3 regions of the Halalkalibacter lacteus genome follow, and region 3 is predicted to be linked to each of the others. Evidence: predicted binding sites of a transcription regulator. Region 3 holds the regulator's gene; each other region holds the start of a gene.
The links. The regulator Rex, encoded in region 3, represses fermentation and respiration genes when NADH is low (regulators of the CRP and FNR family bind a similar motif). The targets are predictions, from matches to a motif close to TTGTGAAATATTTCACAA.
Positions count from the first base shown of each region.

Region 1: a site for Rex is predicted at 2,784-2,801, ahead of SAZ04_RS05015 (AtpZ/AtpI family protein). Genes of this name have one in related genera too.
Region 2: a site for Rex is predicted at 2,498-2,515, ahead of nirB (nitrite reductase large subunit NirB). Genes of this name have one in related genera too.

Region 1 covers NZ_JAWRVL010000005.1:10,198-14,491, forward strand. Annotated here, with positions in the region: gene SAZ04_RS04990 (F0F1 ATP synthase subunit delta) at 1-461, opposite strand, end outside; gene atpF (F0F1 ATP synthase subunit B) at 458-949, opposite strand; gene atpE (F0F1 ATP synthase subunit C) at 1,146-1,358, opposite strand; gene atpB (F0F1 ATP synthase subunit A) at 1,429-2,142, opposite strand; gene SAZ04_RS05010 (ATP synthase subunit I) at 2,149-2,541, opposite strand; gene SAZ04_RS05015 (AtpZ/AtpI family protein) at 2,541-2,768, opposite strand; gene SAZ04_RS05020 (S8 family serine peptidase) at 3,044-4,294, opposite strand, start outside.
Region 2 covers NZ_JAWRVL010000027.1:26,765-31,058, reverse strand. Annotated here, with positions in the region: gene fabF (beta-ketoacyl-ACP synthase II) at 1-796, shown strand, start outside; gene SAZ04_RS17145 (NarK family nitrate/nitrite MFS transporter) at 977-2,263, opposite strand; gene nirB (nitrite reductase large subunit NirB) at 2,622-4,294, shown strand, end outside.
Region 3 covers NZ_JAWRVL010000022.1:25,653-29,946, forward strand. Annotated here, with positions in the region: gene SAZ04_RS15455 (ABC transporter ATP-binding protein) at 126-2,060, opposite strand; gene SAZ04_RS15460 (redox-sensing transcriptional repressor Rex) at 2,399-3,034, shown strand; gene SAZ04_RS15465 (twin-arginine translocase TatA/TatE family subunit) at 3,154-3,336, shown strand; gene tatC (twin-arginine translocase subunit TatC) at 3,354-4,106, shown strand.

The DNA of each region.
Region 1 (4,294 bases), on a different contig from region 3:
TTTATTCCACCAATTAGCTCTGAGTCGACAATATTCTTCACTTCAAGCTTTGATTTCTTTGCTTTTTTTGCAAATACTTTCGCGATTTCTGCTTGTTCAGCATCTGTTAATGGCTTAACCGAGTAAACGGTCGCTTCTGCCACATCTTGAGCCTCGTAAGCTAAATCTTTGAATTTATTAACCATAGGAACAAGAATGTCCGTGCGTTTTCTCTCAATTAATAAGAGAAGTGTATGTAAGCTAAGCTCACTTACACTGCCTGAAAACTGTTTTTGAACAAATTCTTGCTTTTGTTTCGTTGTTACTTTTGGATGATCAAGGTAAGAAACGAGCTCAGGTGTCGTCTCTACGACTTCCTTTATCGTTTTCAACTCATTGTTCACTTTATCTAGTTGCTTCTTTTCGTTCGCAAGCTGAAAAAGGGCAAACGCATAACGATTCGCTACTGCTTGATTGCTCATAGCTTATCGCCTACCTCTTTGAGATACTCTTGCACAAGTTTTTCTTGTTCTTTCTCATCTAATTCTTTTTCAATTACTTTTTGAGCAATTAAAACAGATAGACTAGCTACTTGTTCGCGAAGAGCCGAAACAGCTTGCTCTTTTTCACGAGTTATTTCAGCTAAAGCAGAGTCTTTTAGACGCTCAGCATTTTCTTTTGCTTGGACTAAAATGTCTTGACCTTGTTGCTCACTTAGCTTCTTCGCTTGTTGAATGATTTCTTGTGCTTCAACTCTTGCTTTTTCTAGCTCTTTACGTTGTTGTACAATAAATTCCTCAGCATCTTTACGGCTCTTTTCCGCTGAGTCGATATTTCCATTAACCAGTTCCTCACGTTTTTCCATTACACCAAGTAAAGGCTTAAGTGCAAACTTATTAAGGAAAAAGAGTAGTGTAAGAAATGCAGCTAATTGAAAACCAATTGATCCCCATGGAATTTCAAAACCCATTCCGATTCACTCCTTTCTTGGATGTGAAAATACTTAACTTAAATACTTAGTAAATTTATGTGCTTAAAATGACTGTAGTAACAGTTATGAAATGTCTAATAAGTTGATGATACATAAGGAATGGCGAAAGGTCCTTTGCCGAACACTGTCGCCATTTTTATGTTAGATTGCTCGCTTAAAAAAGCGAGAACCACTATTAACCAAATAGTAATAGGAAAGAGATAACGATCGCGATGATCGGAACTGCCTCTGCAAGAGGTACACCAATGAACATAAGTGTTTGAAGAGTACCTTTTAGTTCTGGTTGACGTGTTACACCTTCAAGTGTTGCTTTTACGATGATTGCTACTGCAATCGCACCACCGATTGCTGCTAAACCTGCTACAATTGCTACTGCTAATGCTTCCATGAGAATAAGTCCTCCTTAAGGATAATAAGTTTTTTTTTGATATTTTTAAACGCTCTAATTAGAGCATGGTTTAATGATGTTCAACTTTATGTGCCATGTAGACCATCGCAAGCATCGCAAAGATATATGCTTGTAATGTTCCGATAAACATACCAAACGCTTGCCAGATGATCGTTGGAAGGAATGCTCCAAACAGACCAACTAGTCCTGATGAGCCAAGCCCAACTAATAGTACCATGAGAATTTCTTTCGCATACACGTTACCGAATAGACGCATTCCAAGCGTTAACGTATTGGCGAATTCTTCAATAATTTTAAAAGGCAATAGGAACGGTACCGGTCGGACATAGTCCTTAATGTACTCTCCAAACCCTCTAATTTTTATGCCATAGTAGTGGGTCATAATGATGACGAGCGCTGCCATAGTTAAGGTTAGGGCAGGATCGGATGTTGGTGATTTCCACCAAACCTCATGAGTTTCCTTATTATAAATTTCAAAAGGAATCCCTAGCATATTTGCCACAAAGACATAGAACAAAAGTGTAAATGCGAGTGCGATGAACTGACCGCCCACTTTCCAGCCCATGTTTGCTTTGATGATTCCACGAACGAAATCAATCATCCACTCTAGGAAGTTCTGTAAACCACTCGGGCGCATGGCTAGCTTACGTGTTCCGAAAAAACAGACGAAGAATACAATTAGACATGTCACAGTTGTCATTAAAACCGTTGACATATTAAACCATAAGCCACCAAGTTCCCTCATGGGAGATATATGATCCATTTATTTTCACCTCTTTCTACCAGATTCAATAAGTATATCTGCCATAATTATGACATAAATCAGGGCGAACCCTGTAATGACTGAGATTAGATGCAAACGTTCTGGATACTCAAGCGCTAGCCATACACATAATATCGCCAAGCCAATACGAATTAACACACCAAATGCGGCAATTGTGTAGGAAAAAGTTGAATACGTCTTTAATCCAGAAGCAACGTCTCCAATAACTTTTGCTTTTTTAAAGGTTGTCCACAGACTAAGCAAGCTAAAAGAGAGGCCAATAGTAAGGCCGAGGAATTGAGGTTTAAATTCAGTTAGGACGTACATTGTCATAAAGAGTACGATTAAGATACTTGCAACAACTATATAGCGTTTCATCTTACCTTCAAGTGATATCATTACTCTTTACCGTCTCCTAGAAATGGTTCAACAGCTTTGTATACACCGTAAAACCCCGTTGAAAGTCCTAACAATAGACATGTGATGAGAAAGAATGGTTTGGCTCCAAATTGATTCCCTAACCATAATCCAAGAAACACTCCACCAACAGTTCCACCTACTACATACGATGAAATGATAGAAACGAGAGCCATAGCACGCCACGGACTACGTTTGCCATCCGTCATGAACAGGCCTCCTTGTTGTCAAGAATTTCACTTCGGGAACTCTTTCATATTGTTACATATGTAAACCTTCTCATTATACCCTTAGTAATCGTACAATAGTGAAAACCCTGTGTCAATGCGATTTCTCATTAATTTTTGACTTCATTTCCCGTGTTCACATATCTGTCAAAAAAGCTCACATGAAATGTCAGACCACCACAAATGAAAGCTACTGAAAAAGGTGAAAATTGTTTTTTCAGTAGCCTCCCACAAATGGGGCTGACCCCATTTTCTATTTACTTATCTTCAAGCGTTTGCGCTCCAATTACAATTGTTGATTCTAACGTGTCTGCTTTTCCATCCTTTTTTGCATAAATTAGTGCTTTATACGTTCCATCTGGCAAATCAAGCTCTTTCCATTCTTGTTCGACCATTCCTCTTCCAATATCTTGCTTGACATCGAGGAATCGGACAAATTGAAAGGTATCTGGATCATATAAAGCAACGACCAATTCTTCCGCTCCACCTGGTAAATACAGTTCATAACGATATTGTCCAGGACGATCACCATGACCAAAGTTAAAAGCCATCGCTCTCGGATAATCTGGTTCTTCAATAAAAAAGACGTACGGAATTACGATTGGCTCTTTGCCACCTTCAATGACAACATCACCGTGATGGATCCCTTCGGCTAAAACGGCCGGAAATAAATCCAAATGGACGTCGACTTCTGTTTTTTTGCCAGGCTCTACCGTGGTAGAAAAAGGCACATCCCATTGTAAGCCATCTGGCAATTCAAATGGTGGTTTCACATGATAGGTCCGCGTCTTCTCATCATGATTTTCAATCGTAAATGTGACCGTTCGTTTCTCACGCGGGTCGTCTTTTGTATATTTTCCAAATGTAAGCGCCCCAGGATAAGCGAGTGTTGTCGCTTCTAGCGCTTTATCTACTTGCAGTCTGCCCGCCCCTTGCTCGTACGGATAATAGGGCTCTCCGTCTTCTTTTACTAATTTTTTCGCCGTGTTCATGAGTGCCGCCTTAACTTGTTCAGGTGTCCAATCTGGATGTGCTTGCTTAATCAATGCAGCTGCTCCAGCGACATGAGGAGCTGACATGCTCGTTCCATTTAGCCCTAAGTATCCTTTAGGAACAGTACTATCAATGGATACACCTGGCGCAACTAAATCCGGCTTTACTTCCCACGTGTGCGTAACCGGTCCTCTTGAACTAAATGGAGCGATAAAATCTTCTTCGTTCCTGTAAATCGTCCTGGCGTAAGGCGCATCTTTGTCGTTTTCGATTTGTTCTAACAGCCATTCGCCATCCTCTTTTGAAATGCTGACGACCGGAAGTTTCACGCCTAGTTCAACCGCTCCAACAAACGATCCCGGCAAATTGTTGTAAATTAATACGGCTTTTGCGCCATGTTCCAGAGCAAATTTCGCTTTTTCTGAAAAAGGGATCATCCCTCGTTTAACGAGCGCAATTTTGTTTGTTACATCGACTTCTTCCCATTCATTTTCTAACCCACTCCCAACTTCTAC
Region 2 (4,294 bases), on a different contig from region 3:
ATCGATTGAAGTTGGAGCGAAGGGGATTAACAACTGTTCTGTTACCGCATGTGCTTCAGGAGCAAATTCAATAGGTGATGCATTTCGAGTTGTTCAAAATGGTGATGCGGACATTATGATTGCTGGTGGTACAGAAGCGGCGATTACTGATATGACGATTGCAGGCTTTCAAAATATGACAGCTCTTTCGACGAACCCAGATCCCCAAACAGCTAGTCGACCATTTGATAAAAATCGCGATGGATTTGTCATTGCTGAAGGCTCAGGAGTTCTGATTTTAGAGGAACTGGAACACGCGCTAGCACGTGGTGCAAACATATATGGAGAAATGATTGGGTATGGCGGAACAGGTGATGCGCATCACATTACAACGCCAGCTCCAAATGGGGAAGGTGCGCAGCGCGCGATGAAATTAGCTTTAAATGATAGTGAGATTTCACTAGAAGACATCGATTATATTAATGCACATGGTACCAGTACTCATTATAATGATTTATATGAAACAACAGCAATAAAAGAAGTTTTCGGAAAGCATGCTTACGCTCTATCAGTTAGTTCTACTAAATCGATGACGGGACATTTACTTGGAGCGGCTGGAGCAATCGAGGCCATTTTCTCCTTATTATCGATTAACGATAGCATGGTTCCTCCAACAATTAATTATGAAACACCAGATGAGGAACTTGATTTAGATTACGTTCCAAATAGCGCAAAAGAAAAAGATGTAAATGTTGTGTTATCTAATTCCTTAGGGTTTGGTGGACATAATGTATCATTGGTATTTAAAAAGTATTAAAGGTTGTTCAAGACTTCCATATCTTAGTCAGATTTGGATGAAAATGAAAAAGGCTTCGCGCGCTATGCGTCTCTAAGGAGAAGTTCGCTCCTTAGAGACTGAATAAACATATAGCGGTTCCGCTCATTGCTTAGAGGTTGTTCAAAAAGGTTAAAAAAACAACCTTTTTGAACAACCTCTTTAGCATTTAATTTCTGCATTTTTTCGTTGATAGTAATACCAATTTAATAGAATAGAAATAACATAGAAACCAATAAAGAAATACAACGCTGAAATTGGAGTACCTGTAGTTGATACAGACCATCCAAATAACTGTGGAATGAAGAAAGATCCATACGCTGCAAATGCTGCAGTAAATCCTAGTACAGGAGCTGCTTCTTTAATAGGGAAGATAATTGGAATCATTTGGAATGTAGATCCAGATCCCGCTCCTGCAGCCATAAATAAAATGAGAAACGATAGTAAGAATCCAATAAAATGTTGTTGACCGATAAAGTAAATGACAGAAAATGCTCCAAGAGCCATAACAACAAGAACATAAGAAGTTACTCTTGCGCCACCAAACTTATCAGAGACCCATCCACCAACTGGGCGGAATGCTGCAGCCAAAAATGCACCAAGAAATGCTAAGGCAACGTAATCAGGAAACTGTGAACGTAATAACAAGGGAAATGCAGCTCCATATCCGATAAATGAGCCAAATGTTGCAACATATAGGATCGTCATAATCCATGTGTGTTTACGTTTTACAATCACAAATTGATCTTTTACTGATTGCTTAGCTGTTGGCAGATTATCCATCCCGAAGTAGGCAATGATTGTCATAACGACAATAGGAATAACCCAAATGAATGCTGCATTCTGTAACCAAATTTCTTGACCATTTGGTAGTTGCTGCCCTTCACCACCGATAAAAGCAAATGTCCCAACTGTAATAATAAGCGGAGTAACGAATTGCACGACAGATACTCCCATATTACCTAACCCGCCATTAATTCCAAGTGCTGTTCCTTTTTCTTTTTTAGGAAAGAAGAAGCTTATATTCGCTAATGCAGAAGAAAAGTTTCCTCCACCAAGGCCACATAAGGCCGCTAATAGAAGCATCACCCAATATGGTGTATCTGCGTTCTGAACGGCAAAACCAATTCCTAAGGTTGGGATTAGTAGAATACTCGTAGAAAACACAACCCAGTTTCTTCCACCAAATTTCCCGACGGCAAATGTATAAACAAATCGTAATGTTGCACCAACAAGTCCTGGTGTTGCCGCTAATGTAAATAGTTGTTCATCTGTAAATTGAAAGCCGATATCATTTAATCTAACTGCAACTACTGACCAAATTTGCCAGACGATAAAAGCAAGCATTAATGTTGGAACTGAGATCCATAGATTTCTTTTTGCGTGCCTTTTCCCTTCTCTTTCCCAGAATTCTTCGTTTTCTGGATTCCACTTTTTTATTCTTCCCATGATGTGTTCCCCCAATTATGAATTGTATATTTAAAATACATCTTTTAATTACAATCCAAATCATACAAACATAAACCGAATCTGAAAGTGATGAATGTCACATGATTGAGCAATTATTTGGTTGAAAAAGGCTTTTTTGTATTCATAATTAATAGGAAGAAAGCTAATAAATTAGAGTGTAATAGTTTTATACATTTCAAATAAATGTTTTTCATATAATAAGTCCTGAATATCTTGTGAATTACTGAACAAATGTTAGTTAGTGTGATCTTTTTCATATAATTGTAATGTATTATGCCCTACAATGAGCAGTAGAAACAAGGCATGTGAACTATTGAACAACTTGGAGGGATTGAATATGGGAAAGAAAAAATTAGTTATGATAGGAAACGGAATGGCAGGTGTTCGTGTCATTGAAGAAATGTTGAAGCTTCATTCTAACTTGTACGATATTACGATATTTGGGAAAGAACCGCATCCTAATTACAATCGAATTCAACTATCAAATGTACTTCAAGGAAATACATCATTTGAAGAGACGATTATAAATGACCTAACTTGGTATGAATCGAATCATATTCAACTTTTTACTGGAGAGGCTATCGTACGAATTGATACTACGAAAAAGCTTGTCCTCTCAGATAAAGGTAGACAAGTAGAATATGATGAATTAATTCTCGCAACAGGCTCTTTACCATTTATCTTGCCAGTACCTGGTGCAGGTAAAGAAGGTGTTATAGGTTTTCGTGACATCCAAGACTGTAAGGAAATGATTCAGACAGCTACACAATATAAAAAAGCCGTTGTGATTGGAGGAGGGCTTCTCGGATTAGAAGCAGCTAAGGGATTGATTCATCTAGGTATGAAAGTTGATGTCGTTCATTTAATGGAGCACTTAATGGAACGTCAACTTGATGCCGTTGCATCCACTATGTTGAAAAAAGAATTAGAGCAACAAAGGATGAATTTTCTAATGGAAAAAGCGACAGTAGAATTGACTGGAACTAACCGTGTTGAAGGGATTCGGTTCAAGGACGGCACCGAGGTAGAAGCGGACTTAGTCGTTATGGCAGCAGGTATTAAACCGAATGTCGAGTTAGCAAAACAGAGTGGAATCTACGTAAACCGAGGCATTGTTGTAAATGATTTTATGGAGACTAACATTCCACATGTGTATGCCATTGGTGAATGCGCCGAGCATAGAGAAGTTGTTTATGGTCTAGTCGCTCCTCTTTATGAACAAGGAAAAATTCTCGCTCAAACTCTTTGCAATCAGAAAGACCAAGGGTACGAAGGGTCAATCACAGGAACACAATTAAAAGTTTCAGGAGTGGACTTGTTCTCAGCTGGTGAAATTTATGACGATGAATCATCAAAATCAATTGTCGTTCACAATGAATACGAAGGCGTTTATAAAAAAGTTCTCATCAGAGATAACCGAATTGTTGGGATCGTGTTATATGGAGATACAAAAGACAGCAACCGATTATTTAGAATGTTAAACGAAAACCAAGACGTTTCAGATTCTACTTCTATTTCATTTTTTCAGTCAGGAGAGGCAGAAACAAATGATGTTGCAACGATGCCAGATGATGAGATTGTATGTGGTTGTAATGGAATAAAAAAGGAAACGATTGTCAGTGCCATTCACCAAGAAGGGGTAACGACAGTCGAGCAGGTTGGAGGATGTACGAATGCTGGTCGTTCTTGTGGACGATGCAAACCAGTCATTCAAGACATCATTGCGTACACTCTTGGTGACGAGTTCGCACAAACTGCCGAGAAAAAGACGGTATGTGGTTGTACAACATTAAGTCGTGATGAGGTGGTTGAGGAAATCAAAGAAAAAGGATTAACAACCATTAAAGAAGTAATGAATGTTCTAAACTGGTCAACCGAGGAAGGCTGCTCGAGATGTCGTCCAGCTCTCAACTACTTTTTAGGTATGGTGTATCCGGACTATCGAGATGAAAGAGATTCGCGTCTAGTGAACGAAAAAATGCATGCGAACATTCAAAAAGATGGAACGTA
Region 3 (4,294 bases):
TACCACTAGCACTTTTGTTTTTCACTCAAAAACAGTTCTATTAAACAGAAAAAGTCAGTCCCCTCGCTATTTCCACAGCAGTTTAACGCGGTGAAGACGTGCAGAGGGGTCTGACCCCAAAATAGCTATTCTTGCAGATTTTCCCATTCTTCCATGAGAGTTTCAATCGTTGTTTTTGCATTGTCAATTTCTGCTTGAAGCGTTTGCGCCTTTTCGTGATCTGAATAGATAGATGGGTTACAAAGGTCTTCTTCTTTTTCCACTAAAGAAGATTCAAGTGTGTCGATTTGACCTTCGATTTCTTCAATTCTCCTTAGACGTTGTCGTTCTGCTTTTTTTGCTTCTTTATCTTGTTCATAAGAGCGTTTATCCGCTTGGTTTGCTTCAGAAGAGGAAGCGTTTGTCTGCCCCTTTTCTTGTTGGCTCAACAATTCTCGTTGTTCCATCTCATCTTTCTTCTCAACATAATAATCGTAGTCACCAAGATAATTCGTGATCTGTCCGTCAACAAGTTCGGCCATTCTTGTGGCAATTCTGTTTAAGAAATAACGATCGTGTGAGACAAATAATAATGTCCCGGGATAATCGATTAACGCATTCTCAAGAATTTCTTTCGCATCTAGATCCAAATGGTTGGTCGGCTCATCGAGAATTAAAAGGTTGGCCTTTTTCATCATTAACTTTGCAAGAGCAAGTCGTGCTTTTTCTCCGCCACTTAGGGTAGAAACAGGTTTTAAGACGTCATCGCCACTGAAAAGAAAGTTTCCAAGGACAGTTCTGATTTCTTTTTCAGGAAGCAGTGAATGATCATCCCAAAGTTCATGAAGAACCAATTTATTAGATTTTAAATTAGCTTGTTCTTGATCGTAATACCCAATAGTCACGTTGCTCCCAATTCGAACCGTGCCATTTTTGACAGGAATGTCATTCATCAAAGCTTTTAATAGAGTCGACTTGCCTGCTCCATTTGGGCCGATTAACGCAACACTTTCGCCCCGATCGATGGCTAAATCTAAACTTTGAAAAATTGTTTCCTCACCATAAGCAACATGAAGGTCTGTCGTGCGCAAAACTTCATTTCCGCTTTGACGCTCAATTGTAAAGGAGAAGGAGGCTGATTTCTCAGATCCAGCTGGACGATCGAGTAAAGTCATTCGCTCGAGTTGTTTCCGTCTACTTTGCGCTCGTTTTGTCGTTGAGGCTCTCGCAATATTTCGTTGGACAAAATCCTCCAGCTTAGCTACCTCATCTTGTTGTTTTTCATATTGTTTTAACTCAAGCTCATAACGCTTTGCTTTTTCCTCAAGATAAGCACTGTAGTTCCCGGTGAATTTAGTGGACTTTGTTCTTGAAATTTCAACAACTTCAGTGACGATTTTATCTAGAAAATAGCGGTCGTGAGAAACGATAAGAATAGCACCACGATAGCCAATCAAATATTGCTCAAGCCATGTTAACGTTGAGATATCAAGGTGGTTGGTCGGTTCATCAAGAATAAGCAAATCTGGCTTGGTTAATAATAACTTTGCTAAAGCGAGTCTTGTTTTCTGACCGCCACTTAAAGTAGAAATTTTTGTTTCGTAATCAAAGTCTGCGAAGTTCATACCTGAGAGAATCCCGCGAATGTCAGCTTCGTACTGATAACCGCCTTTGTCTTTAAAGGTAAGTTGAAGTTGATCGTACTCTTTCAAAAGTTTTTCATAACGTGCTTGGTCTGCTAGTAAATCGGGATCAGACATTTGCAGTTCCATATTTCGTATTTGTTTTTCCATTTTTCGTAGTGGCGCAAATACCGTTAGCATTTCTTCCCAAATAGATAATTCGGATTCAAGTCCGGTGTTTTGAGCAAGGTAACCAAGTTCTGTTCCTTTTGGCATCATTACTTGTCCACTATCATAAGAAAGATGGCCTGCAATAATTTTAAGCAATGTTGATTTTCCAGCACCATTTCGTCCAACAAGTGCAACACGTTCACCTGTTTGGATATCTAGCTTAATATTTGTTAAAATTGGATCAATGCCAAATGATTTTGAGATGTTTATACATTGTAAGACAATCATGGATTTTCATTCCTTATTTACTATAATTAAATCTCTAATAGAGGTAACCAAAAAAGGTAAAGAGGCCCTTTTTATTTATGAATGTAGCAATGGCTCCACACGCTGCACGATTTGAGGAGAAGACCACTCCTAAAGGCTTAAAACCTAGCAGCGGCTCCGCTCATTGCTTAGAGGTAACCAAAAAAAGGTAAAGAGCGCCCTTTTTTGGTTACCTCTAGTGTATCGTAGAATCTATCTTTCAACAACTTCATGAACAACGGATTAAACCGATTACAAACTGTGTGAAATAGTGTACAATAACCATACGTCTTACAGGAAAGCAGTAAAGGAGGCAATGGATGAAAATTGATCAAACCAAGATTCCACAGGCTACAGCAAAGCGTTTACCACTATACTATCGATTCTTGGAAAATCTTTCTGCCTCGGGGAAGCAACGGGTATCTTCAACGGAATTGAGTGAGGCAGTAAAAGTTGACTCAGCAACCATTAGGCGTGATTTTTCTTATTTTGGTGCGCTCGGAAAAAAAGGGTATGGTTACAATGTGAATTATTTACTTTCTTTTTTTCGTAAAACATTAGATCAAGATGAATTGACTAAAGTTATTCTTGTAGGTGTCGGAAATTTAGGTACGGCTTTCTTACACTACAATTTCTCAAAAAATAATAGTACGCAAATTGTCATGGCCTTCGATGTAGATGAAAGCAAGATTGGTGATGAAGTTGGTGGAGTCACTGTGCATCATTTAAAAGACTTGCAAGATGTTATCGATCCGGAAGCTACTGTTGCAATTTTAACTGTACCTCAAGCCCCTGCACAAAAGATCGCGGATCAATTAATTGATGCAGGCATACAAGGAATACTAAACTTCACACCAGCTAGGTTAGATGTACCAGAAACGGTACGGGTCCACCATATCGATTTATCTGTTGAATTACAGGCATTGGTTTATTTTTTAAAGCATTATCCTGTATAAGAAATCTGTATAAATAGAGTGCCTTTCCCTGTTTATACAGGTTCGAAGCAATGAGAGAAGCCATTGCCATCTATTTGAATACACTCTATAATCAAAATTAGGACAAGGAGGTGCTACCTATGGGTGGATTAGGAGCAGGCAGCATTGCGTTAATTGCAATCGTTGCTTTACTAATATTTGGTCCGAAAAAGTTGCCAGAGTTAGGAAAAGCGGCTGGAAATACATTACGTGAATTTAAAAATGCAACAAAAGGCTTAGCAGACGAAGATGATAACAAGAAAAAAGAAAACGATAAAGCCTAAGTAGGAAGGGTCTATAAATGGAACAAAGAGACATGTCGGTAATGGACCACATTGTGGAGCTTAGACGAAGAATTATTATAACTTTAGTCTTCTTCGTCGTGGCGCTAATTGCCGGCTTCTTTTTAGCTGCACCACTTATCACATACTTACAAAGTACACCAACGGCTCAGAATTTGCCGATGAATGCATTTAAAATGACAGATCCGATTCGGATTTTTATGACATTTGCTTTTGCAAGTGCGCTTATCATTACCTTTCCAGTAATTTTGTTTCAGCTTTGGGCGTTTGTAAGTCCGGGTTTGCATAAAAAGGAGCAAAAAGCAACACTGGCCTATATTCCGTTTGCGTTTATTTTACTTTTAGTTGGTCTTTCTTTTTCTTACTTCGTTCTTTTTCCATTTATTGTTCAGTTTATGAGCAACTTATCTGAACGGTTAGGGATTACTGAACAGTACGGTATTAATGAATATTTCTCATTTCTCTTTCAAGTAACAATCCCATTTGGACTTTTGTTTCAATTGCCTGTTGTCGTAATGTTCTTTACACGGTTAGGAATGTTAACACCAAGTTTACTAACGCAAGTTCGGAAATTTGCTTATTTTCTTTTGCTTGTCATAGCGGGCTTGATTACACCACCAGAGATTTTATCTCATTTAATGGTGACCCTTCCGTTATTATTGCTCTATGAATTTAGTATCTGGGTGTCATACCTCACATATCGCAAAGTACAAAGGTTGGAGAAAGAACGCGAACAGAATATGGAGGAGTGAGTGTCTTGTATAGGCATTCACTCTTTTTTAGATAAACTATGTGAAATATTGAACAAATGATACAAAAGGAGGACTTACAATGAGGGGTCAATTTTTCAGAGAAAACAAATACGTCGCGGGAGTATCGTTGTTCCTACGCATATATCTAGGGTGGTCTTGGTTAACTTCAGGTTGGGGAAAAGTGATGG